3 regions of the Clostridium sp. HCS.1 genome follow, and region 1 is predicted to be linked to each of the others. Evidence: a T-box and tRNA genes for the amino acid it is inferred to sense, from the RefSeq annotation. Region 1 holds a T-box; the other regions hold tRNA genes.
What was found. A T-box is a leader RNA that pairs with one kind of tRNA and senses whether it is charged. The one in region 1 lies ahead of ACFYH6_RS10855 (valine--tRNA ligase), so its partner is inferred to be a tRNA-Val.
Positions count from the first base shown of each region.

Region 2: it encodes a tRNA-Val, which carries the amino acid that the T-box ahead of ACFYH6_RS10855 (valine--tRNA ligase) is inferred to sense. The anticodon was not compared.
Region 3: it encodes a tRNA-Val, which carries the amino acid that the T-box ahead of ACFYH6_RS10855 (valine--tRNA ligase) is inferred to sense. The anticodon was not compared.

Region 1 covers NZ_CP170704.1:2,272,489-2,280,203, reverse strand. Annotated here, with positions in the region: gene recX (recombination regulator RecX) at 1-140, shown strand, start outside; gene ACFYH6_RS10875 (transglutaminase-like domain-containing protein) at 162-1,232, shown strand; gene ACFYH6_RS10870 (tetratricopeptide repeat protein) at 1,290-1,646, opposite strand; gene ACFYH6_RS10865 (carbohydrate kinase family protein) at 1,872-2,816, shown strand; gene ACFYH6_RS10860 (CPC_1213 family protein) at 2,875-3,000, shown strand; T-box leader at 3,054-3,275, shown strand; gene ACFYH6_RS10855 (valine--tRNA ligase) at 3,352-5,994, shown strand; gene ACFYH6_RS10850 (IS3 family transposase) at 6,122-6,979, opposite strand; gene ACFYH6_RS10845 (transposase) at 6,991-7,317, opposite strand; gene ACFYH6_RS10840 (hypothetical protein) at 7,488-7,715, opposite strand, start outside.
Region 2 covers NZ_CP170704.1:3,321,358-3,329,072, reverse strand. Annotated here, with positions in the region: gene spoIIID (sporulation transcriptional regulator SpoIIID) at 1-62, shown strand, start outside; gene mreB (rod shape-determining protein MreB) at 216-1,250, shown strand; gene yyaC (spore protease YyaC) at 1,312-1,824, opposite strand; gene ACFYH6_RS15930 (hypothetical protein) at 1,934-2,380, shown strand; tRNA gene ACFYH6_RS15925 (tRNA-Tyr) at 2,595-2,679, shown strand; tRNA gene ACFYH6_RS15920 (tRNA-Thr) at 2,698-2,772, shown strand; tRNA gene ACFYH6_RS15915 (tRNA-Tyr) at 2,779-2,863, shown strand; tRNA gene ACFYH6_RS15910 (tRNA-Val) at 2,884-2,959, shown strand; tRNA gene ACFYH6_RS15905 (tRNA-Thr) at 2,965-3,039, shown strand; tRNA gene ACFYH6_RS15900 (tRNA-Tyr) at 3,046-3,130, shown strand; SAM riboswitch class I at 3,263-3,368, shown strand; gene metK (methionine adenosyltransferase) at 3,467-4,642, shown strand; gene nagA (N-acetylglucosamine-6-phosphate deacetylase) at 4,797-5,927, opposite strand; gene ACFYH6_RS15885 (ATP-dependent RecD-like DNA helicase) at 6,079-7,715, shown strand, end outside.
Region 3 covers NZ_CP170704.1:3,749,225-3,756,939, forward strand. Annotated here, with positions in the region: gene ACFYH6_RS18030 (S8 family serine peptidase) at 1-990, shown strand, start outside; gene ACFYH6_RS18035 (peptidoglycan DD-metalloendopeptidase family protein) at 1,036-2,142, opposite strand; gene ACFYH6_RS18040 (DnaD domain protein) at 2,299-3,297, shown strand; gene ACFYH6_RS18045 (ATP-binding protein) at 3,290-4,267, shown strand; tRNA gene ACFYH6_RS18050 (tRNA-Thr) at 4,426-4,500, opposite strand; tRNA gene ACFYH6_RS18055 (tRNA-Asp) at 4,522-4,598, opposite strand; tRNA gene ACFYH6_RS18060 (tRNA-Val) at 4,605-4,680, opposite strand; tRNA gene ACFYH6_RS18065 (tRNA-Glu) at 4,685-4,759, opposite strand; tRNA gene ACFYH6_RS18070 (tRNA-Thr) at 4,769-4,843, opposite strand; tRNA gene ACFYH6_RS18075 (tRNA-Asp) at 4,866-4,942, opposite strand; tRNA gene ACFYH6_RS18080 (tRNA-Val) at 4,948-5,023, opposite strand; tRNA gene ACFYH6_RS18085 (tRNA-Glu) at 5,029-5,103, opposite strand; tRNA gene ACFYH6_RS18090 (tRNA-Asp) at 5,126-5,202, opposite strand; tRNA gene ACFYH6_RS18095 (tRNA-Val) at 5,209-5,284, opposite strand; tRNA gene ACFYH6_RS18100 (tRNA-Glu) at 5,289-5,363, opposite strand; gene ACFYH6_RS18105 (NAD(P)/FAD-dependent oxidoreductase) at 5,622-6,872, shown strand; gene ACFYH6_RS18110 (acyl-[acyl-carrier-protein] thioesterase) at 6,951-7,709, opposite strand.

The sequences.
Region 1 (7,715 bases):
AATACAATACTATAGATAAGAGAGAATCAGATAAATTTAAGCTATCACAAAAATTATACAGATTTTTATTGTCTAAGGGATATGGCTACGATATAGTTTCGGGTGTTGTAAAGGAAATTACAAAGGTAGACGATAACTAATATTTTAAAGGAGATGCATTAATGATTGCATATTTGCCACATATTATATGTGCCTTATTAATGATTTTTTCAATAAAAGATAGTATTCAAGGATCACTAGAAGATGAAAGCGCTAAATATTCACTAAATAGGTTAATATACTATTTTTCAATATTTATAACTTTTTTTCTTATGCTTTTAAATTTAGAAAAGATATATTTAATTATTTTGCAGTTTATTAGCAATAATCCTAATTTAATTATTTTTAATAATAATATTTTTAAAGCATTAATTTTAGGAATAGTTTTTCTTTTAATACAATCAATAATATATTGGATATTAAAGGCTTTAAATGAACCTCTAACAAAGGCATATAGTATATTATTAAGCAGAGGTAAGTTTAGGATAGTTTTATTTTCTACAATTTTTGGACTTCTAAAGGGTTTAGTAGTTATACTAATAATGTTTATGGGTATAATTGCATATAATACTACCTTTGGGAAAGAATTAAAAATAAACTTTTTCAATAGTATAAATGGCTATAGCAAGCTAGAAAGTATAGTTGCAGTAAACAAGCCTATTTTACCTTACAATGATTTTAAAGAATATTTACCTTCAAATGCTAATGTAATTATATACTATAATGGTGTTACTTTAGAAGAAGGAATAAAGTCATTGCCAGAGATAGATAATAAAGCAAAAGAAATAGTAAGCAATGCAAAAACAGATAGAGCAAAAGCACAAAGATTATATGCTTGGATTGGCTCTAATATAAGATATGATTATAATAAAGCTGAAAAGGCACTAAGTCCAGAAGGAGTTTCTAATAGTGGTTCAATTGAAGCTTGGAATAGTAGAAGTGGAATATGTTTTGATTATGCTTGCCTTTATGTTTCAATGTCTAGGGCAGTAGGATTAAAAACTAGAATAATTACAGGTGAGGCTTATGATGGTGAAAATTATGGACCTCATGCATGGAATCAAGTTTACTTAGAAGATGAAGGTAAATGGATTAATGTAGATCCAACTTTCTACTTATCAGGTAATTACTTTGATAGTGTCGATTTTCATAAGGATCACTTAAATTCAGAAATTGCTGGAGAATGGATGTAGTAAAAAAATTATATATAAATTTTAGAATTAAAGAAAAAGTCCTATTACCGAAAAAGGTTATAGGGCTTTTTTACTTTTAGAAAGTATTAACTTAATTGCTTTTTCACAATCTGTATCAGATGAATCTAAGGACCAAGCCATATTAAAATAAATTAAGGCCTTTTTAACATCTTCTTTCATTGCATAACAATAAGCTAAATTAAAATAATATTTACTTTCTTGTTGCATGGTTAAAGCTTTTTTTATCATTTCCATTGCTTTATCGAATTCTTTTAATTTTATAAAGCATACTCCACAATTATAATAAGAACATGCTATGTTTTCATTGTTTTCAATTGATAACTTATATAAATCTATAGCTTTTTCATAATCTTTAAGATTATAATATTTATTTCCTTCGTTGAATGATTGCATAGATACCTCCTGGATAGACTTTCTATTAATATAATTATTTCCTAATTAATTAATTATTATTCAATATATGAATTTTTAATATTCTGTGACAATAAATAATGTATACATAATTTACATAATACAATTCGACAAAGTTTTTCAAAAATTACTTTATTTTTTTACAGTTCTTTAATATAATGTACTTATGTTTTTTTAGAAAGGACAATATAGATCAGGAGAGATGGTATGTGTAAGAATAATCCTTATATTTTAGTATTAGGGGCATCAATAGTAGATATTATAGGTTTTAGTAGAAAGAAGTATTACCAAAGGGATTCAATACCTGGACAAATAAAGATTTCTTTAGGTGGAGTATGTAGAAACATTGCTGAAAATTTAGCAAGAGTTAATGTTAATACAGAGTTCATTTCTATTTTAGGTGGTGATGATCAAGGAAAGAATATATTAAATAACTCTATTAAGATAGGGTATAATATGAGCAATTCTTTGATTTTAGAAGATGAATATACTCCTACATACATGGCAGTTTTAAATGAAGATGGGGAAATGGAATCTGCTATAGTAGATATGGAGTGTTTAAATAAAATGGACTCCTCATTTATAGATTCAAAAGCAAGTATTATAGAAAATGCAGAATATGTTATTTTAGATGCTGATAATCCAGAACTTCTAGAATACATTTTAACTAAGTTTCAAGGAAAAACTAAATTTATTTTAGATCCTGTTTCTGCAACAAAAGCAAAAAAAGTAGAACATTTAATTAAATATTTTCATACTATAAAGCCAAATAGGTTAGAAACAGAACTTTTATGCGGATATAAAATAGAAAATGATGATGATTTAATTAAAGCTGCTAATTATTTTAGATCTTTAGGAGTAGAAAATGTATTTATTAGCTTAGATGCCGATGGAATATATTACAAAAACTCAACAGAAGAAGGAAAAATAAAAACTACTGCAGTTGAAGTTAAAAATGTAACAGGAGCTGGAGATTCATTTGTAGCAGGTGTTGGATATGGATATATGAATAATTTATCAATTAAAGATACTGTAAAATATGCCATTGCAATGTCTATAGTTACAATTACTCATGAAGAAACTATAAATCCAAGTATGAGTGAAGAGTTTATAAATGAGTTTATTAAAGATATGGAGTGGATTGAAGGCTAAGTACATAAAATACATTTCTTTTACATAAGCTAATGATACAAGCTTGGAGGTGAAAGAAATGAGTAAAAAGAGTAAAAATAGTCACAAAAAGAATATAAATCATAATCCACAAGTAGAAAGTGTAAAGGCAGCCTTTGGAGAACCGAAGGCTAAGGAACATAATCCAAAGGATTTTATAATTTAACATTATTGACAAAAATAATAATATATTATAAGATAGCTATACAAAATCATATATTAAAAGCAATGAGAAAGAGGAGTAAGGAATACTGTATATAAAGAGAATGAAGGTCACTGGCTGAAAGCCTTCTATATTAAAGTACCCTGAAGGTAGCTTTTGAGCATCTTTACTGAAACTAAGTAAGTAAAGGCGGCTGGTCTTAGTCGTTAATAAATAAAGAGCTTAATATATTTATTATATTAAGAATAAAGGTGGTACCGCGAGTCTTCGTCCTTTTATGACGAAGGCTCTTTTTATTTTATACAAATTTAATTGAAACTATCACTAGTTGATTAAATAAAGGAGGAAAATTATATGTCAGAAAAGAAAAACTTAGCGACAACTTATAGTCCCAAGGATTTTGAAGAAAGAATCTATAAAAATTGGGAAGAAAAAAAATATTTTACACCAATAATTGATAAAAGTAAGAAGCCTTTTTCAATAGTTATGCCACCACCAAATATAACTGGTAAGCTTCACTTAGGTCATGCTCTTGATAATACTCTTCAAGATATGCTTATAAGATTTAAGAGAATGCAAGGATATTGTACTTTATGGCTTCCAGGACAAGACCATGCTTCAATTGCTACTGAAGTAAAGGTTGAAAATGAGCTTTTAAAAGAAGGTTTAGTAAAAAAAGAAATGGGAAGAGAAGCTTTCCTAGAAAAAGTTTGGGAATGGGCAGATGAATATAGGGGTACTATAAGAAATCAGCTTAAGAAAATGGGAGTTTCTTGTGATTTCTCAAGAGAAGCTTTCACTATGGATGAAAACTTAAATAAAGCTGTTAGAACTGTTTTTGTTAAGTTATATAATGAGGGATTAATTTATCAAGGAAATAGAATAACAAACTGGTGTCCAAAGTGTACAACAGCACTTTCAGATGCAGAAATAGAATATGAAGAAAAAGAAGGTTTCTTCTGGCATATAAATTACCCATTAGCTGATGGAAGTGGATATTTAGAAATAGCAACTACAAGACCAGAAACATTACTTGGTGATACTGCAGTTGCTGTAAATCCAAATGATGATAGATTCAAAGCTTTAGTAGGAAAGATGATAAAGTTACCTTTAACAGATAGAGAAATTCCTATAGTTGCTGATGATTATGTTGATATGGAGTTTGGAACAGGTGCTGTTAAGATTACACCAGCTCATGACCCTAACGATTTCCAAGTTGGACTTAGACATAACTTGCCTCAAATTAGAGTTATGGATGACCATGGAATAATTAATGAACTTGGTGGAAAATATCAAGGCTTAGATAGATATGAAGCAAGAAAGCAAATGGTTAAAGATCTAGAAGACTTAGGCTTATTAGTAAAGGTTAAGCCTCATAATCATAATGTAGGTACTCATGATAGATGTGGTACTGTTATAGAGCCTATTATATCTAAACAATGGTATGTTAAGATGGAATCTTTAGCTAAACCAGCTATAGAAGCAGTAAGAAATAATGAAACTAAATTTGTTCCTGAAAGATTTGATAAGATTTACTTTAACTGGATGGAAAATATCCAAGACTGGTGTATTTCAAGACAATTATGGTGGGGACATAGAATTCCAGTTTGGTACTGTAATGATTGTAGAGAAATTATAGTTGAAGTTGATGCACCAGAAACTTGTCCTAAGTGTGGATCTAAACACTTACATCAAGATGAAGATGTTTTAGATACTTGGTTCTCATCAGCATTATGGCCTTTCTCAACTTTAGGTTGGCCAAATAAAACAGAGGATTTAGAATACTTCTATCCAACAAATGTTTTAGTTACTGGATATGATATTATTTTCTTCTGGGTTGCAAGAATGATATTCTCAGGAATACACAATATGGATAAGACTCCATTTGATACAGTTTTAATTCATGGTATTATAAGAGATTCAGAAGGAAGAAAAATGAGTAAATCTCTAGGTAATGGTGTGGATCCATTAGAAGTTATTGATGAATATGGTGCTGATGCCTTAAGATTTATGTTAGTTACAGGTAATGCACCAGGAAATGATATAAGATATATTCCAGAAAGAGTTGAAGCAGCTAGAAACTTTGCAAATAAAATGTGGAATGCTTCTAGATTTGTTATGATGAATCTTGATAAAGAAGTTATGGAAAAGTATGCTGATTGCAAGGAATATAGTTTAGCTGATAAATGGATTCTTTCAAGAATGAATACTTTAGTTAGTGAAGTAACTGAAAACATGGAAAAATATGAACTAGGAATTGCTCTTCAAAAAGTATATGACTTTATGTGGACTGAATTCTGTGACTGGTATATAGAATTAGTTAAGGGTGTATTATACAGTGAAGACGAAAAAGCAAAGGGAATAGTATATAATGTTTTAAATGAAGTATTACAAACAGGACTTAAGTTATTACATCCAGTAATGCCATTTATAACTGAAGAAATTTATACTACACTTACTGATGGAGATTCAATAGTTGTTTCAAATTGGCCAGAATACAATGAAGCTTTAAGAAATGAAAAAGCTGAGAAGGATATGGACTTTATAATTGAAGCAATTAAAGGCTTAAGAAATGTAAGAGCAGAAATGAATGTTCCACCATCAAGAAAGGCAAAGGTTATAGCTCATACTACAAGTGAAGCAAAAGAAGCCTTTGAAGCAGGAGTTAATTATATTGAAAAATTAGCATCTGCATCAGAAGTAGTATTTATAGCTGATAAAAATGAAGTTCCAGAAAATGCAGTTTCTTTAGTTGTTAAAGGTGGAGAATTATTTATGCCTTTACTTGACTTAGTAGATAAGGAAAAGGAACTTGAAAGATTAAATAAAGAAAAGAAAAAGCTAGAAGGTGAAGTAGAAAGAATTGATAAAAAGCTTTCTAACCAAGGTTTTGTAGCTAAAGCACCACAAGCGGTAATAGATGGGGAAAAAGAAAAGAGAGAAAAGTATCAAGAAATGCTAAATGCCGTTTTAGTTAGAATAGAAGCACTTAATTAATGAAAAATTAAAAATGAATAATGAAGAATTAAGGAAGTAATTTGTTCCAAATTACTGAGATTAGATTTATTAGAAAACTCCCGTTTTAAACTTGGCCCTGTCAAGTAGACAATAGGAAAAAGACTCTTTATGCGGCATGAGACTTATATTGAATAGGACTCATGCCATATTTTAGTTGTATTCGTTCATTGTTATAAAACCAAATATATTCATTGATTTCATTTATTATATTTTCCGCTCCTTGTGTTTTACTTAAGTATATTAATTCTGATTTTAAATGACCGAAGAATATTTCAATAGGAGCATTATCCCAACAGTTTCCACGACGAGACATGGACTGAGTAATACAATGCCTTTTTAAATCATCGCAATAAGCTTTTCTTGTATATTGAAATCCTTGATCTGTATGCAATATACATCCTTCTTTCAATTGTAGATCATATAGCTGCTCTAATGTATCATTAACTAGTTTTACATCATTTCGAGTACTCATGTTATAAGCAATAATTTGATTATTATATAAATCTTTTACTGCACTTAAATATAAAAATCGACGACTAGATTTATCTAGAGGAATATATGTTATATCCATGCATAACTTCGTTAACGGTCTAATTGCTGCAAAGTCTCTATTCAATATATTCTTCGCTACTGATGCAGGTTTAAACTTATGCTTATATACTTTTTTACGTATAACAGCTTTTATATTCATTTCATTCATTAGTCTATATACACGCTTATGATTGATTTCAATTCCTAATATATTATTAAGATAAATGCATATTCTCTTTCTTCCATAAGTTCCTCTGTATTTATTATGTATATCTAGTATATGGCTCTTAATTATTCTATCTTGGATATCCTTTTCTGTAACTATATCCTTACGTTTAAGCCACTTATAATAGGAGCTACGCGCTACTTTTGCCAATAGGCAAAGGCGAGAAATACAATATCGCTCTGATAATAAAAATATAATTTTGTAGATATTAATTCGCTTTATTCTTTTATCAGAGCTTGCAATTTTTTTAGGAATTCATTCTCCATTCTTAAATACTCAACTTCTTCTTCTATTGATGAAAATTTAGTTTTTGGTCGCCCTTTCCGTGAGCCATTAGCTTGAATTTTAGATTTTTTACCTCTATTTTCAATATCGAAAGCTTTATCACCTTCAGCTTGATATTTTTTTACCCAATCATAAACCCTCTTTTTTTCACTTAAACCTAATTCCTTTGCAATTGTATTTGCTCCTATATGTTTATTTAAATACATATCAACTGCTTTTAATTTAGTTTCTTTTGTATATTTTTTTTGAACCTTACTCATAAAAAATCCCCTCCATAGTAAACAAATATTTAACCTAATTATAAAGGTCTTTTTATATTTGTCTACCATAAGGGGATTATACTATTTAGGGAGTTTTTTACTTGAGTTTAGTTTTTTGTTTATAATAACTAATAAGGAGTTAGTATACTTTAATAGAATAATTCTTGATATTAAAATATTTGTAAGATAGTATTTGCTAAATTGCTATTTGGATTTTTATCAAGAACTTCTTCAGCTATTTTTATTGCATCGTAAGGCTTTAAAAATGGTTTTGGTAAGGTAGAAAAAATTAGAATCCATTCCTTATAGTCTATATTATCATCATATTTTAAAGCTTTTTCAATATGATAATAAGCTAATTCTTCATAAGCTAAAGGTGTTAAGACTATAAAGACATA
Region 2 (7,715 bases), 1.0 Mb from region 1:
CAGAAAGACATATTAGAGGTGGAAATGCTACTAAAATTAAGTACAAAACTTCTGGACAATAGAGATAGGTAAATAATTATTTATTAAGAATATAAAAATATTGAAGGTTTACCATATTCCATATATAATTAGAAATAGGGCAAATATTGTAAATTTTTATGTATAAGATATTGTTTTATTAAAATTATATAGTTTGAGATTAGGAGTGAACAGGAATGTGGTTTTGGAAGAATAGGGGTAATCTAGGGATCGACTTAGGAACAGCTACAGTTTTAGTTTATGCTGAGGGGAAAGGTGTAATACTTAAAGAACCATCAGTAGTAGCTATAAATAGAAATAACAATAAAGTACTTGCTGTTGGCGAAGAAGCAAGAAAAATGATAGGAAGAACGCCTGGAAATATAGTAGCAGTAAGACCATTAAAAGATGGTGTTATATCAGATTATGAAATAACAGAAAAGATGTTAAAGGAATTTATAAAAAAGGCTTACGGAAAGAGTAAGATTACAGCTCCTAAGGTAATAGTATGTGTTCCATCTCAAGCAACTGAAGTGGAAAAAAGAGCAGTAATTGATGCTGCAAGAAATTCAGGAGCAAAAAAGGTTAATTTAATTGAAGAACCACTAGCAGCAGCTATTGGAGCAGGTTTAGATATAACTAAGCCTAATGGGTCTATGGTAGTAGATATCGGTGGAGGAACTACTGATATCGCTGTAATATCCTTAGGTGGAATAGTTGTAAGGGCATCTATTAAAGTAGCTGGAGATTCTTTTGATGAAGCTATAATTAAATATGTTAGAAATAAGTACAAGATAATGATAGGTGAAAAAACAGCAGAAGAATTAAAAGTTACTGTTGGTTCGGCATTAAAGGATTCAAGGAAATTAACTACAACTATGAAAGGTAGAAATTTAATCACAGGATTACCAGATGAAATTTCTATTACATCTAATGAAATTAATGAAGCATTAAAGGAATCTGTATCATTAATTGTAGAGAGTGTTAAATCAGTATTGGAAAAAACACCGCCTGAACTTGCTTCTGATATAATTGAAAGAGGAATTTTAATGACTGGTGGGGGTTCTTTATTATTCGGATTGGATAAATTAATAGAACTTGAAACTGGCGTAAATGTTGAAATTGCAAATAATTCTGTTGAAGCAGTGGCAGAAGGAACAGGTAAGGTTTTAGGATATTTAGATAAGTTAGATATTAATATAAATGATGAAGAAATCAGTTTAATTGAATAAATGTAATTTCTACATAATTTAAAAGGAGCTTAAAGAGCTCCCTTTTTATTTATATTAAATTCTATAGAGAGTAAGATGATATAATAGCATTTGATATTACTTTAGCCATTTCCATGATTAAATATAATCTAATGCTTCTACTAGTAAAAAATGCAGCACTGTCACTAGAATCTACGATACCTATTATTGAAATATCCCCAACCTCTGGTAGTGATTTTCCAACTCCCTTTCCTGGGTGAATTGGATAATCACGAATATGAATTTCACCTATAGAATTTTCTTCTCCTAGGCAAGCATCTATTCCGATAATTAGTGAGTTTGGATGAAGTTTATTAATATAATTTAATTTTTCTTCAATATTTAAAGCATGAATAGGAGATTGTAGTGTTCCGAAAACTGGTAATAGGAAGTTCTTTTCTATTAAAATGCTACCTACTAGTGGACCAAGGGAATCACCAATGCATTTATCTGTACCTACACAAATTATTACTGTATTTTCATTCATATATTTTTTTATTTTATTAGCAATCTCAATGAAGGAATTATGATCATCATAATGTACTTTATGCTTCACTAGAATTCACCCCCCGATTATACCAATATATGTTTAAGATAATAAAAATATAATTAAATGTATAAAAAAATATAAATAGGAGAGTAATTAAATGAAGGTGGTGAATTATATGAAAAAATTAATACTATACATATTTACTATTATATTAGGTGCAAGTATACCTATTTATTTTTTACTTATTTGGGAGCCGTTAAAAAGTGAAGAAGTTTTAAGTAATAATATTTTAAGCCAAGATACAAATGAATATGATATGAATACAAAGGAAAGTTTAGAGAATAATTCAATAGAAACAGAAACTATTTTATTAAAGGAAAGTAATTTTTCAAATAGTTTATTTAATTATTTAGATAATGATAGAAAAGAAAAGTTAAATGTAATTATGAAAAAATTATCAGTTTTAGATTTTATTAAAATTAACAACTATTTTTCAGATAAAGATAATAATGAAAAAATTAATAAAGGTGTAGAATTAGCTAAAAAAAGAATGCCTACATCTGACTATGAAATATTTAAAAATATATTAGAAAACTCTATAAATTCCAGTATTTTGGACTAAATTTAAATTTAATAAATAAAAATGCTAAAAATATAATTTTAAAAAGATATTAGCATTAAATAGGAGAAAATGAAAGAAAAATAGAATAAAATAGTTATAATTTCGTTTAATGAACAAATATTACACTTGAAATTAATAAATAATAAATATATACTAGTCATTGTCAGTCGAGCGAGTAAAATCAAATGACTGAAATTAATTAAATAAATTTTATGGGGGAGTTCCCGAGTGGCCAAAGGGGGCAGACTGTAAATCTGTTACGTTTCGTTTCGATGGTTCGAATCCGTCCTCCCCCACCATTAAATTTATTTGAATATGCTGGCATGGCTCAACGGTAGAGCAGCTGACTTGTAATCAGCAGGTTGTAGGTTCGATTCCTATTGCCAGCTCCATAAAATGGGGGAGTTCCCGAGTGGCCAAAGGGGGCAGACTGTAAATCTGTTACGTTTCGTTTCGATGGTTCGAATCCGTCCTCCCCCACCATTTTAATTTAATTTTTATATGGAAGCATAGCTCAGCTGGGAGAGCATCTGCCTTACAAGCAGAGGGTCACAGGTTCGATCCCTGTTGTTTCCACCATATATGCTGGCATGGCTCAACGGTAGAGCAGCTGACTTGTAATCAGCAGGTTGTAGGTTCGATTCCTATTGCCAGCTCCATAATAAGGGGGAGTTCCCGAGTGGCCAAAGGGGGCAGACTGTAAATCTGTTACGTTTCGTTTCGATGGTTCGAATCCGTCCTCCCCCACCACAAAGACAATGTTAGTATACCTTGTCTTTTTTTGCTTATAAATAAAAATTATAAGAAAATAAATGTTTTACAGAAAATATTGACTATTCATAGTAAGAGTGATATAATCTGAAAAGTAAAATTTGATATTAGTTCTTATCAAGAGAGGTGGAGGGATAGGGCCCTATGAAACCCGGCAACCTACTTCATGTATTTGAGTGTGGTGCCAATTCCAGCAATTTGATTTGCAAGATAAGAAAAGTTATGATTTTTAACATCTCTTCTTATCGAAGAGATTTTTTTATTATATAGCTAAATTTTTAGAATTAATATCAAAATATGAAAGGAGATATTAATATGAGAAGATTATTTACATCAGAGTCAGTTACAGAAGGACATCCAGATAAAATTTGTGACCAAATATCCGATGCTGTTTTAGATAGCATCTTAGCACAAGATCCTATGGCAAGAGTAGCCTGTGAAACAGCTGTTACTACAGGAATGGTTTTAGTTATGGGAGAAATATCAACTAATTGCTATGTTGATATTCCAAAGCTAGTAAGAGAAACTGTAAGAGAAATTGGATATGATAGAGCTAAATATGGATTTGACTGTGATACATGTTCAGTTTTAACATCTATTGATGAGCAATCAGGAGATATAGCAATGGGTGTTAATGAAGCCTTAGAATTTAGGGCAGGAGAAAAGGATGAAGTAGAAGCTGTTGGAGCTGGAGACCAAGGTATGATGTTTGGTTTTGCAACTAATGAAACAGAAGAATTTATGCCATTACCAATAGCTATGGCTCACAGGTTATCAAGAAGATTATCTGAAGTTAGAAAAGATGGTACTTTATCATATTTAAGACCAGACGGAAAAACTCAAGTTACTGTTGAATATGATGATAATAAAGTAATAAGAATAGACGCCATTGTAATATCAACACAACACAGCGAAGAAGTTACTCAAGAGCAAATTAGAAATGACTTAATGGAGCATGTAATAAAAGCTGTAGTTCCAGCTGAATTATTAGATGATAAAACAAAATATTATATAAATCCAACAGGTAGATTTGTTGTTGGAGGACCACAAGGAGATAGTGGTTTAACAGGAAGAAAAATAATTGTTGATACTTATGGTGGATATGGAAGACACGGTGGCGGTGCTTTTTCAGGTAAAGATCCAACTAAAGTTGACAGATCAGCAGCTTATGCAGCAAGATGGGTAGCTAAAAATTTAGTTGCAGCAGGAATTGCTGATAAATTAGAAATTCAATTAGCTTATGCTATTGGAGTTGCTAAGCCGGTATCAATAGAAATTGAAACTTTTGGTACAGGCAAAAAATCTGAAGAAGAAATAGTAGCTATAGTAGAAAAGGTATTTGATTTAAGACCAGGTGCTATAATTAGAGATTTAGAGCTAAGAAGACCTATATATAAGCAAACAGCTGCTTATGGACACTTTGGTAGAATTGATTTAGATTTACCATGGGAAAACCTTAATAAAGTAGAAGAAATAAAAAAATATATGTAAAATTTTAAGCTTAATAAAGAGTTTATAAACTTTAATTAAAAAGGAGATAAATATTATATTTTAAGTTCTCTAGCCTTTGCTAAAGTAATTATTATAATATTTATCTCCTTGTTTTTATTCTTTAGAATTTATAAAAATATATCTAAATAATTTTTTATACTATAACTTTTCCACCAACAACTACATTTTTAATGTTGATATCTTCGTCAAATAATAATAAATCAGCGTCATATCCTTCTTTAATAAGACCTTTTCTATCTGAAACTTTACAATGTTTTGCAGGATTGTAGCTAGCCATTTTTACAGCTTCATATAGAGGCATACCAACGTTTTTATATACATTCTTAACAGCCTTGTCTAATGTAAGAATTGAGCCTGCTAGGCTTCCGCTTAATAATCTTGCTGCACCATCTTTAACCACAACATCTTGACCACCTAAAGCATACATTCCATCAGGCATTGCACAAGCCATCATAGCATCTGTAACTAAAAGAACTTTGTCTGAAGTTTTTTGTTTGTAAGCTATTCTAAGTGATGGATAAGACACATGGATTCCATCTGAAATAGTTTCTGTTGTTATATCACTATCAAATATAGCTCCTACAACTCCAGGTTCTCTATGAGCGAAAGGTGTCATAGCATTAAAAAGATGAGTTGAGTGACCACATCCACACTTTATTCCTTCCATAGCTTCGTTATAAGTAGCTTTAGTATGCCCTATAGAACAAACTACTCCTCTTTGAGATAATTCTTTAATTAACTCTTTTGCACCTGGTATTTCTGGTGCAATTGTAATTGATACTACAGCATCTTCAGCATCTCCAACCATTGCATTATAATTTTCTAATGTTGGTGGAATTAAGTAATTAGGATTTTGGGCTCCTATAGCCTTTGGGCTAATAAATGGACCTTCTAAATGAGCACCTAATACTATAGCTCCATCAGTTCCTTTTTCCTTTGCTTCTTTTATTACATTCATTGACTTTCTAATATCTTCTACAGCAACAGTCATAGTAGTTGGAGTAAAGGATGTAGTACCATGTTTAACTATTACCTTGGAAATTTCATTAATTGCTTCAAAGGTTCCATCCATAGTATCATGGCCACCTGCACCATGAATATGAACATCTATAAATCCTGGTGATAAATATAAACCATTGGCATCTATTACTTCCTCATCATCATAATTACTTGGATTAATTTCTTTTATTTTTCCATTTTCAATTAAGACAGAACCATTTTCTATCTTGTCAAGATATATGATATTACAATTTTTAATAATCATATAAACACCTCCATACTTCCTAACATATAATTATTATACCATATTGAAACAATATTCTTAAAAATAAATAATCTTTATTATGTATTATTAGAGATATATTATATAATAAAAATAGTATAAACAAAAAATATTTAGATTTGGAGAATGTAACATGGAAGATTGTATAAATGGAATAGTGGAATCTATTGTATTTAAAAGTGATGACACTGGATATGTAGTAAGTAAGATTAGAACTGAAAAGGAAATAATAAATGCAGTGGGAGTAGTTCCTTTTATAAAAGAAGGTCAACATGTTAAATTAAAAGGTCAATGGGTTGTTCATAAGCAATTTGGACGACAATTTAATATAGAGGAATATGAAGAAATACTTCCTAATTCTACAAAGGGAATAGAAAGATATTTATCTACAGGAATTATAAGAGGAATAGGCCCAATTACAGCTAAAAGATTAGTTGAAAAATTTAAGGAAAAAACTTTAGAAGTTTTAGATACAGATATCGATAAAATAAAATTAGTAGAAGGAATAGGGGCAAAAAAGTTTGAGATTATTAAGGAATCTTATTTAGAACAAAGAGATTTAAAAGATATAGTTATATTCTTCCAAGGTCATGGAATGAGTACAAATCAATGTATAAAAATTCATAAAACCTTTGGAGCAAATGCTAAAGAGATAATTTTAGAAAATCCATATATTCTTTCAGATGAAATTAGTGGTATTGGATTTATAACTGCAGATAGAATAGCAAAGAGTATAGGAATTGAAGCAAGTTCACCTTTTAGAATTCAAAGCGGGATTAGATATATATTAAATCAGTTTTCTGCCGCAGGTAACACATTTATGCCAAAGGATGAGCTAATAAGGGAATCAAGCAAAATATTAGGAGCTACACCTGAAATGGTAGAGGAGAGTTTATATAATTTATCTTTAGATTCAAAAATAAAAGTTGAGAAAATAGAGGGAAAGGATTCGGTTTTTGCATTACCATATTATTATTGTGAATTAGGTGTAACCAATAGAATAATAACTTTGAGTATGGAGAACTTTAGAAGTATTAACTCAGATATTGAGTTTGAAATTGGAGTTTTCGAAAAAAAATATAATATAAATTTTGCACCTTCACAAAGAGAAGCAATAGTAGGAGCTTTTGATAATGGAATAGAAATAATTACAGGAGGTCCTGGAACAGGTAAGACTACCATAATAAAAGCTATAATTGAAATCTATGAAAATAACAATATGAAGGTAGTATTAGGAGCACCAACTGGAAGAGCAGCCAAAAGAATGAGTGAGTCTACTGGAAGAGAAGCAAAAACAATACATAGATTACTTGAAATGGGTGTTAGTGATGAAGGAAAGTCTTATTATAAGCTAAGTGAAAGTGAACCCTTAGAAGCAGATGTAATTATTATAGATGAAGCATCTATGATAGATGTAATGCTTATGAATAGCTTACTCAAGGCTATAAAATTAGGAACTAGATTAATTATAGCTGGCGACGTAGATCAGCTTCCTTCTGTAGGTGCTGGAAATGTATTAAAGGATTTAATTGAAAGTAAGTTTATAAAAGTAGTAAGACTAAAGGATATATTTAGGCAAGGAAAAGAAAGCTTAATAGTAACTAATGCACATAAAATTAATAATGGAGAAATGCCAATTTTAAATAGAAAAGATGGAGATTTTTTCTTTGAGAACAAGGAAGATGTTAATGAAATACTTAGGACAATAATAGATTTAATAAATAGAAGGCTTCCTAAATTCAATACTAGTTGGGATAAATATAGAGATAT
Region 3 (7,715 bases), 1.5 Mb from region 1:
CTTTTAGAGTACCCTGAAATTGAATATATTTGCTTTGATGAATACTTATTTTTATGTGGTATTAGTGTAAATACTGCAAATAAAGTTAGATTGCCTAATAAAAATAGAAATAAAGGCAAGGGAATTGGAATCGCAATAATAGATTCTGGAGTTTATCCTCACTCTGATTTGACTACTCCATATAATAGAATATCTTTATTTATAGACTTAATTAATAATTTACATTACCCCTATGATGATAATGGTCATGGGACTTGTACCGCAGGTATTATTGCTGGTAATGGTAAAAAATCTAATGGTATGTATAGTGGTATAGCCCCTGAAAGTTCTATATATTCCTATAAGGCCTTTGACAAAACTGGTAAAGGCTACTTTTCAGATATTTTATATGCTATGGAATTAGTGTCTAAAGAGGCTGAAAAAGGTGTTGTAAAGATTTTATGCCTTCCTTTTGAATTATTAGGCTATAACACTTTCTTACAAAATTTATTTGATTCATTAGTTTCTTTAATTAATAGTAAAAATATCACTTGTATAATACCAAGTGGAAGTAGTAAAAATTTAGATGGTTCTATTACAGGAGTAGCTCTTTGTGATAGATGTATAACAGTTTCAGGATATGACTCAACTAATGCTATACAGCCTTATACTTATTCTTCATCTGGTTCTACAAGGAAAGATACTAAGCCTAATCTTTGTGCTTCTTGCGTGGATATTGTTTCATTGAATTCAGATATAAATTTTATTTCTGAAAGAGATGGAAATAAGCTATATCCTTCAAAATTAGATTTATCTTATAAGACTTTTACTGGAACATCAATAGCTGCTGCTTATATAGCAGGTGTCTGTGCATTAATTTATGAAACTGATAATAGTTTAACACCAAAGGATATATCATCAATATTAAAAGTCGCTTGTGAGCCTCTTGATGATATTCCAAAACATCATCAAGGAGATGGAAAGGTTAATATTAAGTTAATATTAAAATAAGAACTCAAACTAAATACCTTTTGAGTTCTTATTTTATATTCTCACTTATTGTACAATGTAGCCTGTAGGATCTACTGGCTCATTATTTACTCTTAATTCAAAATGTAAGTGTGGTCCAGTACTAAATCCAGTATTCCCTACTTCTCCAATTATATCTCCCTTTTTCACCTTATCTCCTACTTTTACTTTATATTCACTTAAGTGACCGTAATATGTACTCATATTATCTTCATGCTTAATTATAATTAAATTACCGTATCCACCATCATTATATTCAGCATATGTAATCTCTCCATCCATTGCTGCAAAAACATTATCTCCTATGTTTCCTGCAATATCTATACCCTTATGAAATGAACTCCACCTTTCACCATATCCAGAGGTCATGTATCCCCCCCTAGTTGGATGGTTTAAAAAAGCAATTCCATATTCATAAGGATTTTTAGTTCCCCTATATATTTTTTTGCTAACTGCTTCTTTAATTATATCTTCTTTAATTAACTTTGAATTTATGATCTTACCCGCTTCAACTATATATTCTTTTGTATCTTTTTTAAGTCCATAAATTCCTTCTTCTATTTTAGATTCTCCTAAATATAGAGTTTCTGTTGGAATTGTCATAGTTGATGGCTTTATATTATTTACTTCTTCTTTTAAATATTTTATATTTATTTTGATATTATTGGATTCTCTTTTAGATAGTTCATAAATGTTATTTGCTATTTCTTCATTTGTCTGAATCAAATCAACTTCTAGTCTTTCTTCCCTTAATATTATATCTCCTTTAATATCGAACTCTTTAACCATATCCTCTTTTATACTGTTTTCGTCTATATACTTTTTTAAAATAATATTTTTTACATTTTCTAAATTCTTTTCTGAAACAGTATATCCTATTATTTTATCATTTAACATCACTTCATAAGCATTTATTTTTCCTGTTAATGCAACCATTAAATTATCAAAAATATTATCAGATACTTCATTAACTCCTGAATATACTTTATTATTCAAGTTAATATTTAAATTATCATTTACCTCTGCATTAGCTTTTAAATAGCTACCATTTAAAATAATATTAATTATGATTATTAGTAAGGCCACTTTAATGAATATTTTCTTTAACCTTACCGATTTACCTTTTATATCCATAAGCACTCCCTTCTTTTATTAACAAGCACATCAAATATTTTTCCCATTTATTAAAATAATATTCCTATTTATATTTTTTACTAATGTTGAGGCTATTTCTTCACTTTGATATAATAAAGTTATGTCACTATTACTTTTAGAAAGGTAAAGAAAAATATGAGCACTTTTATGTTTAAGTCAAAGCCTTTAAAATTTACTCCTGTTAGTAATATATTTATTGAACGATATATGCCAAAAGCTAGAGGTGAATTTATCAAGGTTTATCTTTTAATGCTTAAATACAATTTTACAGGTGAACCTGGAGTTAACTCTACGGTTTTAGCTACATCACTAAATCTTTTAGAATCTGATATAGTAAATGCTCTTAACTATTGGAATGATGAAGGTATTATAAAACTTTTACCTATAGATAATATGGGAAATTTTCATATAGAATTTGTAGATATATCTAATGAAGGACCAACTACTGTTGAAAAATTTAATTTAGTTGAAGAATTAACTAATACTAATAATGGTTCAATGCTAAAGGATATAGGTAAGTTATTAGGGAGAACTCTATCCCCTAGTGAAGTAGAAACCTATATTAGTTGGAAAAAGGATTTAAATTTCTCTTCTGAGTTAATACTATTACTAATTGAATATTGCGCCTCTAAAGGTAAAACTAACTTTAGATATATTGAAAAGGTAGCAATAGCTTGGAAGGAAATGAAGATTAACACAATTGATGATGCACAAAATTACATTAGAAAAACTGAAGATAAATGGGTAACTTATAGGGAAATCTTAAAATTCTTAGGAATTAGAAATACTGATATTATGAAGCCTCAAGAAGATATGCTAGAAAAATGGACTTCAACTTATAATTACTCCTTAGATGTAATAAAAAAGGCTTGTGATATTTGCTTCCAGAGATTAAACAGAGCAGATTTTAAGTATATTGATGGAATCTTATCAAGTTGGAATAAAGATAATTTAAGAACATTACAAGATATTGAGAAAAAGGAAGCTACTTATAAAAATTCAGCTGCTAAAAAGGTTTATAATAATTCTAAGAATTCTACTAAGCCTAAATTAAGATTTGATAACTTTAAGGGAAGAGATTATGATTATGACGATTTAGAAAAGAAATTGTTAGGATGGGATACTGATGATTAAAGGATATGAAAAAGAGTTAGCTTTAATTTATGAAAAAATTAGAGCTGAAGAAGAAAAAAATTTAATAAAAAGGCGTAAAACTATTGAAGAACAGAATCCAGAAATACTAGAGTTAGATAACTTACTTCAAAAAAAATCCTTAGGTCTTTCATTATCAATTTTAAAAGGTATTGATGATGCTACATTAAATAAAATTAAAGATGAGATAACGGATCTAAGAGTTAAAAAAACTGAATCATTAGTAGAAAAAGGCTATGATGCTGATTACTTAAACTTACATTATAGATGTCCAAAATGTAAGGATGAAGGATATATAGGTATAAATAGATGTTCTTGTTATAGAAAAAAATTAGTTCAACTTTATTATAAAAACTCATCCTTAAAGGATACACTTTCAGTTAATAATTTTAATAACTTTAATTTATCCTTATTTTCTAGTCACAAGCTAAATGAAGATGATAGATTCTCTCCTAGAAAAAATATGGAGAATATACTTAGATTCATTAGGGAAGAGTATATTCCGAACTTTAACTCTACAAATGATAATCTATTATTTTATGGTGATTCAGGAACAGGAAAGACATTTTTAAGTTGTTGTATTGCAAAAGAACTTTTAGATGATGGATTCCTAGTTATTTATAGAACAGTTGATGAACTTATGGCAACCTTAAGAGAAATAAAATTTGAAAATAATTCTGAACTTGAAAATATATTAATAAACTGTGATTTATTAATTATAGATGACTTAGGCGCAGAACAAATAACAGATTTCACAACAACTGAATTTTTCAATTTATTAAATAAAAAATTACTTAGAAAAAAGAAAATGATTATATCAACAAACTTAAGCTTATCTGATATAAGAACAACCTATACTGAAAGAATTTCTTCAAGACTTTTAGGTAACTTTAAACTTTATAAGTTCTATACTGAAGATATAAGAATTCAGCTTAATCTAAAAAGAAGATAGGAAGAGAGAGAATCATTATATTCCGCGCTCCGTCGCAGGCTCCAAGTCGCCGTAACATAATGATTCTCTCTCTTTTAAACTGAATGAAATAATTCCTCTTTTTATTTAATTTCAGTATTCTTTACAAAATAAAAAAGCTTTAGAATATCTAAAGCTTTTGGAGCTGGCAATAGGAATCGAACCTACAACCTGCTGATTACAAGTCAGCTGCTCTACCGTTGAGCCATGCCAGCGTGTTTATCTTATGTTTGAATTGGCGACTCAGAAGGGGCTCGAACCCTCGACCTCCGGCGTGACAGGCCGGCACTCTAACCAACTGAGCTACTGAGCCATTATTTGGTGGAAACAACAGGGATCGAACCTGTGACCCTCTGCTTGTAAGGCAGATGCTCTCCCAGCTGAGCTATGCTTCCATAATGGTGACTCCTAGGGGAATCGAACCCCTGTTACCACCGTGAAAGGGTGGTGTCTTAACCGCTTGACCAAGGAGCCATATTAGATTGGAGCTGGCAATAGGAATCGAACCTACAACCTGCTGATTACAAGTCAGCTGCTCTACCGTTGAGCCATGCCAGCATATTTTATCTTAAGTTTAAAATGGCGACTCAGAAGGGGCTCGAACCCTCGACCTCCGGCGTGACAGGCCGGCACTCTAACCAACTGAGCTACTGAGCCATTATTGGTGGAAACAACAGGGATCGAACCTGTGACCCTCTGCTTGTAAGGCAGATGCTCTCCCAGCTGAGCTATGCTTCCATAAATGGTGACTCCTAGGGGAATCGAACCCCTGTTACCACCGTGAAAGGGTGGTGTCTTAACCGCTTGACCAAGGAGCCATATGCTTTTTAAAACTTAAAGTGGCGACTCAGAAGGGGCTCGAACCCTCGACCTCCGGCGTGACAGGCCGGCACTCTAACCAACTGAGCTACTGAGCCATTATTTGGTGGAAACAACAGGGATCGAACCTGTGACCCTCTGCTTGTAAGGCAGATGCTCTCCCAGCTGAGCTATGCTTCCATAATGGTGACTCCTAGGGGAATCGAACCCCTGTTACCACCGTGAAAGGGTGGTGTCTTGACCGCTTGACCAAGGAGCCATATAAGTTTTTTGTTTGTCGCACGTACTTGCCGTTCTGTCGGCGAGCACATTAACTATAATACATAAATTTTAATATAGTGTCAACACTTTTTCGCAACTTTTTTTTAATTTTTAAATTCATACTAATAAAACCGCTTAAAACCTAGAAATTTATTGCTGTTTATCTAAATTAAACTTCTTAATTATTCTTTATAAATATATTATAATTCTATTAGTATAATATTTAAATAAAATAAAATATATTAAGGAGTTTATTATGATTCATCATGATTTAATTATAATAGGTGGAGGCGCATCAGGATTAATGGCTGCAATTACAGCAAAAGATTTTGGTTTAGATGTAGCAATAATAGAAGGAACTGATAGGATTGGGAAAAAAATATTAACTACAGGAAATGGTCGTTGTAATATTTCTAATAGAACAATTTCATTTCCCTTCCTTTCATACCATAGTGAAAATTCAGGATTTTTTTCTAAAACTTTATCTAGCTTTGGAGTTAGTGATACAGAAAACTTCTTTTTATCTATTGGCCTTCCTATTGTAGAGTTAAAAAACGGAAAAATGTATCCTAAATCTCTTCAAGCCTCTTCAGTAGTGGATATATTAAGATTTGCAATTGAGGATAGAGATATACCTTTATACACAGATTGTAAAGTGAAAGATATCCACAAGGGAAAAGTTTTTAAATTATCCACAAGTAATGAAGATAAAAAGTTATTCACATGTAATAAATTAGTTTTAGCCTGTGGAGGAAAATCTGCTATTAAAACTGGCTCTGATGGTTCAGGATATAATTTATCTAAATCTCTAGGACATACAATTGTGAAAACTATTCCTGGCATAGTTCAGTTAAAATTAGATAATCCTTATTTAAAATCAATATCAGGAGTAAAATTTGATGGCTATGCTACCTTATTAGTAAATGGAGAAGCCATAAGAAAAGAATTTGGAGAAATACTATTTACAGACTACGGTATTTCTGGTCCTCCAATACTTCAATTATCTGGTCATGCATCAAAAGCCTTACTTAATAATAAAAATGTTGAAATATTAGTAGATATGCTCCCTAATGAAGATATTGGTGAAATAGAAAACTTTCTTGAAGGACATTTTGCTATGTTTTCACATAGACCAATTATAGATTCTCTTATAGGTGTAATTAATAAAAAATTAATCCCTACAGTACTAAAGTCTGCAAATATATCTAACCTTCATATGCCTTGCTATGAGCTAGATTGGAATGATAAGAAAAACATAATTAATATATTAAAGTCTTGGAAATTTAAATGTGTAGATACTAATGGCTTTAATCAAGCTCAAGTTACTATAGGTGGAATAAACACAAAGGAAATAAACTCCTCTACCCTTGAATCTAATTTAGTTAAAAATCTATATTTCTGTGGCGAAATTTTAGATGTGGATGGAGATTGCGGTGGATTTAATCTACAGTGGGCTTGGAGCTCTGGTTATATGGTAGCTAAAAGTATTGCATATAATAATAAGTAGAAACTTTAATATTTAATTAATAAAAAAATAAGGAAGCAGTTATTTTAGTAAATTGCTTCCTTATAATTATTATCTTATTTATTTGTGTTCTTCCCTCTTCCAACACCCTATTAATCTAGTTAATTCTTTTTTATCTAGAGTTTCTATCTTATGTATACTTATTAATGAGCCATCTTCTTGTTCTCTTATATCAGTATATACATTTACAACCTCTCCATATTTACATTCTTTTTCAAATGTAACCTTTATTTCATCTAAAGAATAATTATTTACTATATCTTCTGGCAAAGTTTCCATAGCCCAATCAATATACTTAGTATTATTAACATGTTGATTTGAATCTATATCAGTATATCTCACCTTGAAGCTATCTTCATATTTATATTCTTCAATTGCTTCAATTCTAGGTAATTTGAATTCCCCTTTCATATCACTTTCCACACCATATACTTCATATTGTGATTCTGGAATTCTTATCATTCTCCTCTTCTCTAAATTAATTAGTAAGAATATAGCGTTAGCAGTAACTATAACATTACCATGACTATCTTTTATTTCATAATTTCTTAGTGCATAGTATTTTTTAAATCCTACTGGTTCAGTTTTTACTTTTAATGTTTCTCCATACATAGGATCTCTAAATATTTTTACATGATAATTATAAAATACCCATGTCATATTATTTTCCATAAGTTCCTTCATTCCAGAACCAAGGCTCTCAGACTGCTTTGTTCCTATATCAGACAATATGTTTATTATAGTTGACATACTGCCTTTTAAATTCCTATCTACATCATAATAATGTAATTCATATTCTTTTTCATAAGCTTTCCCCATAAAACT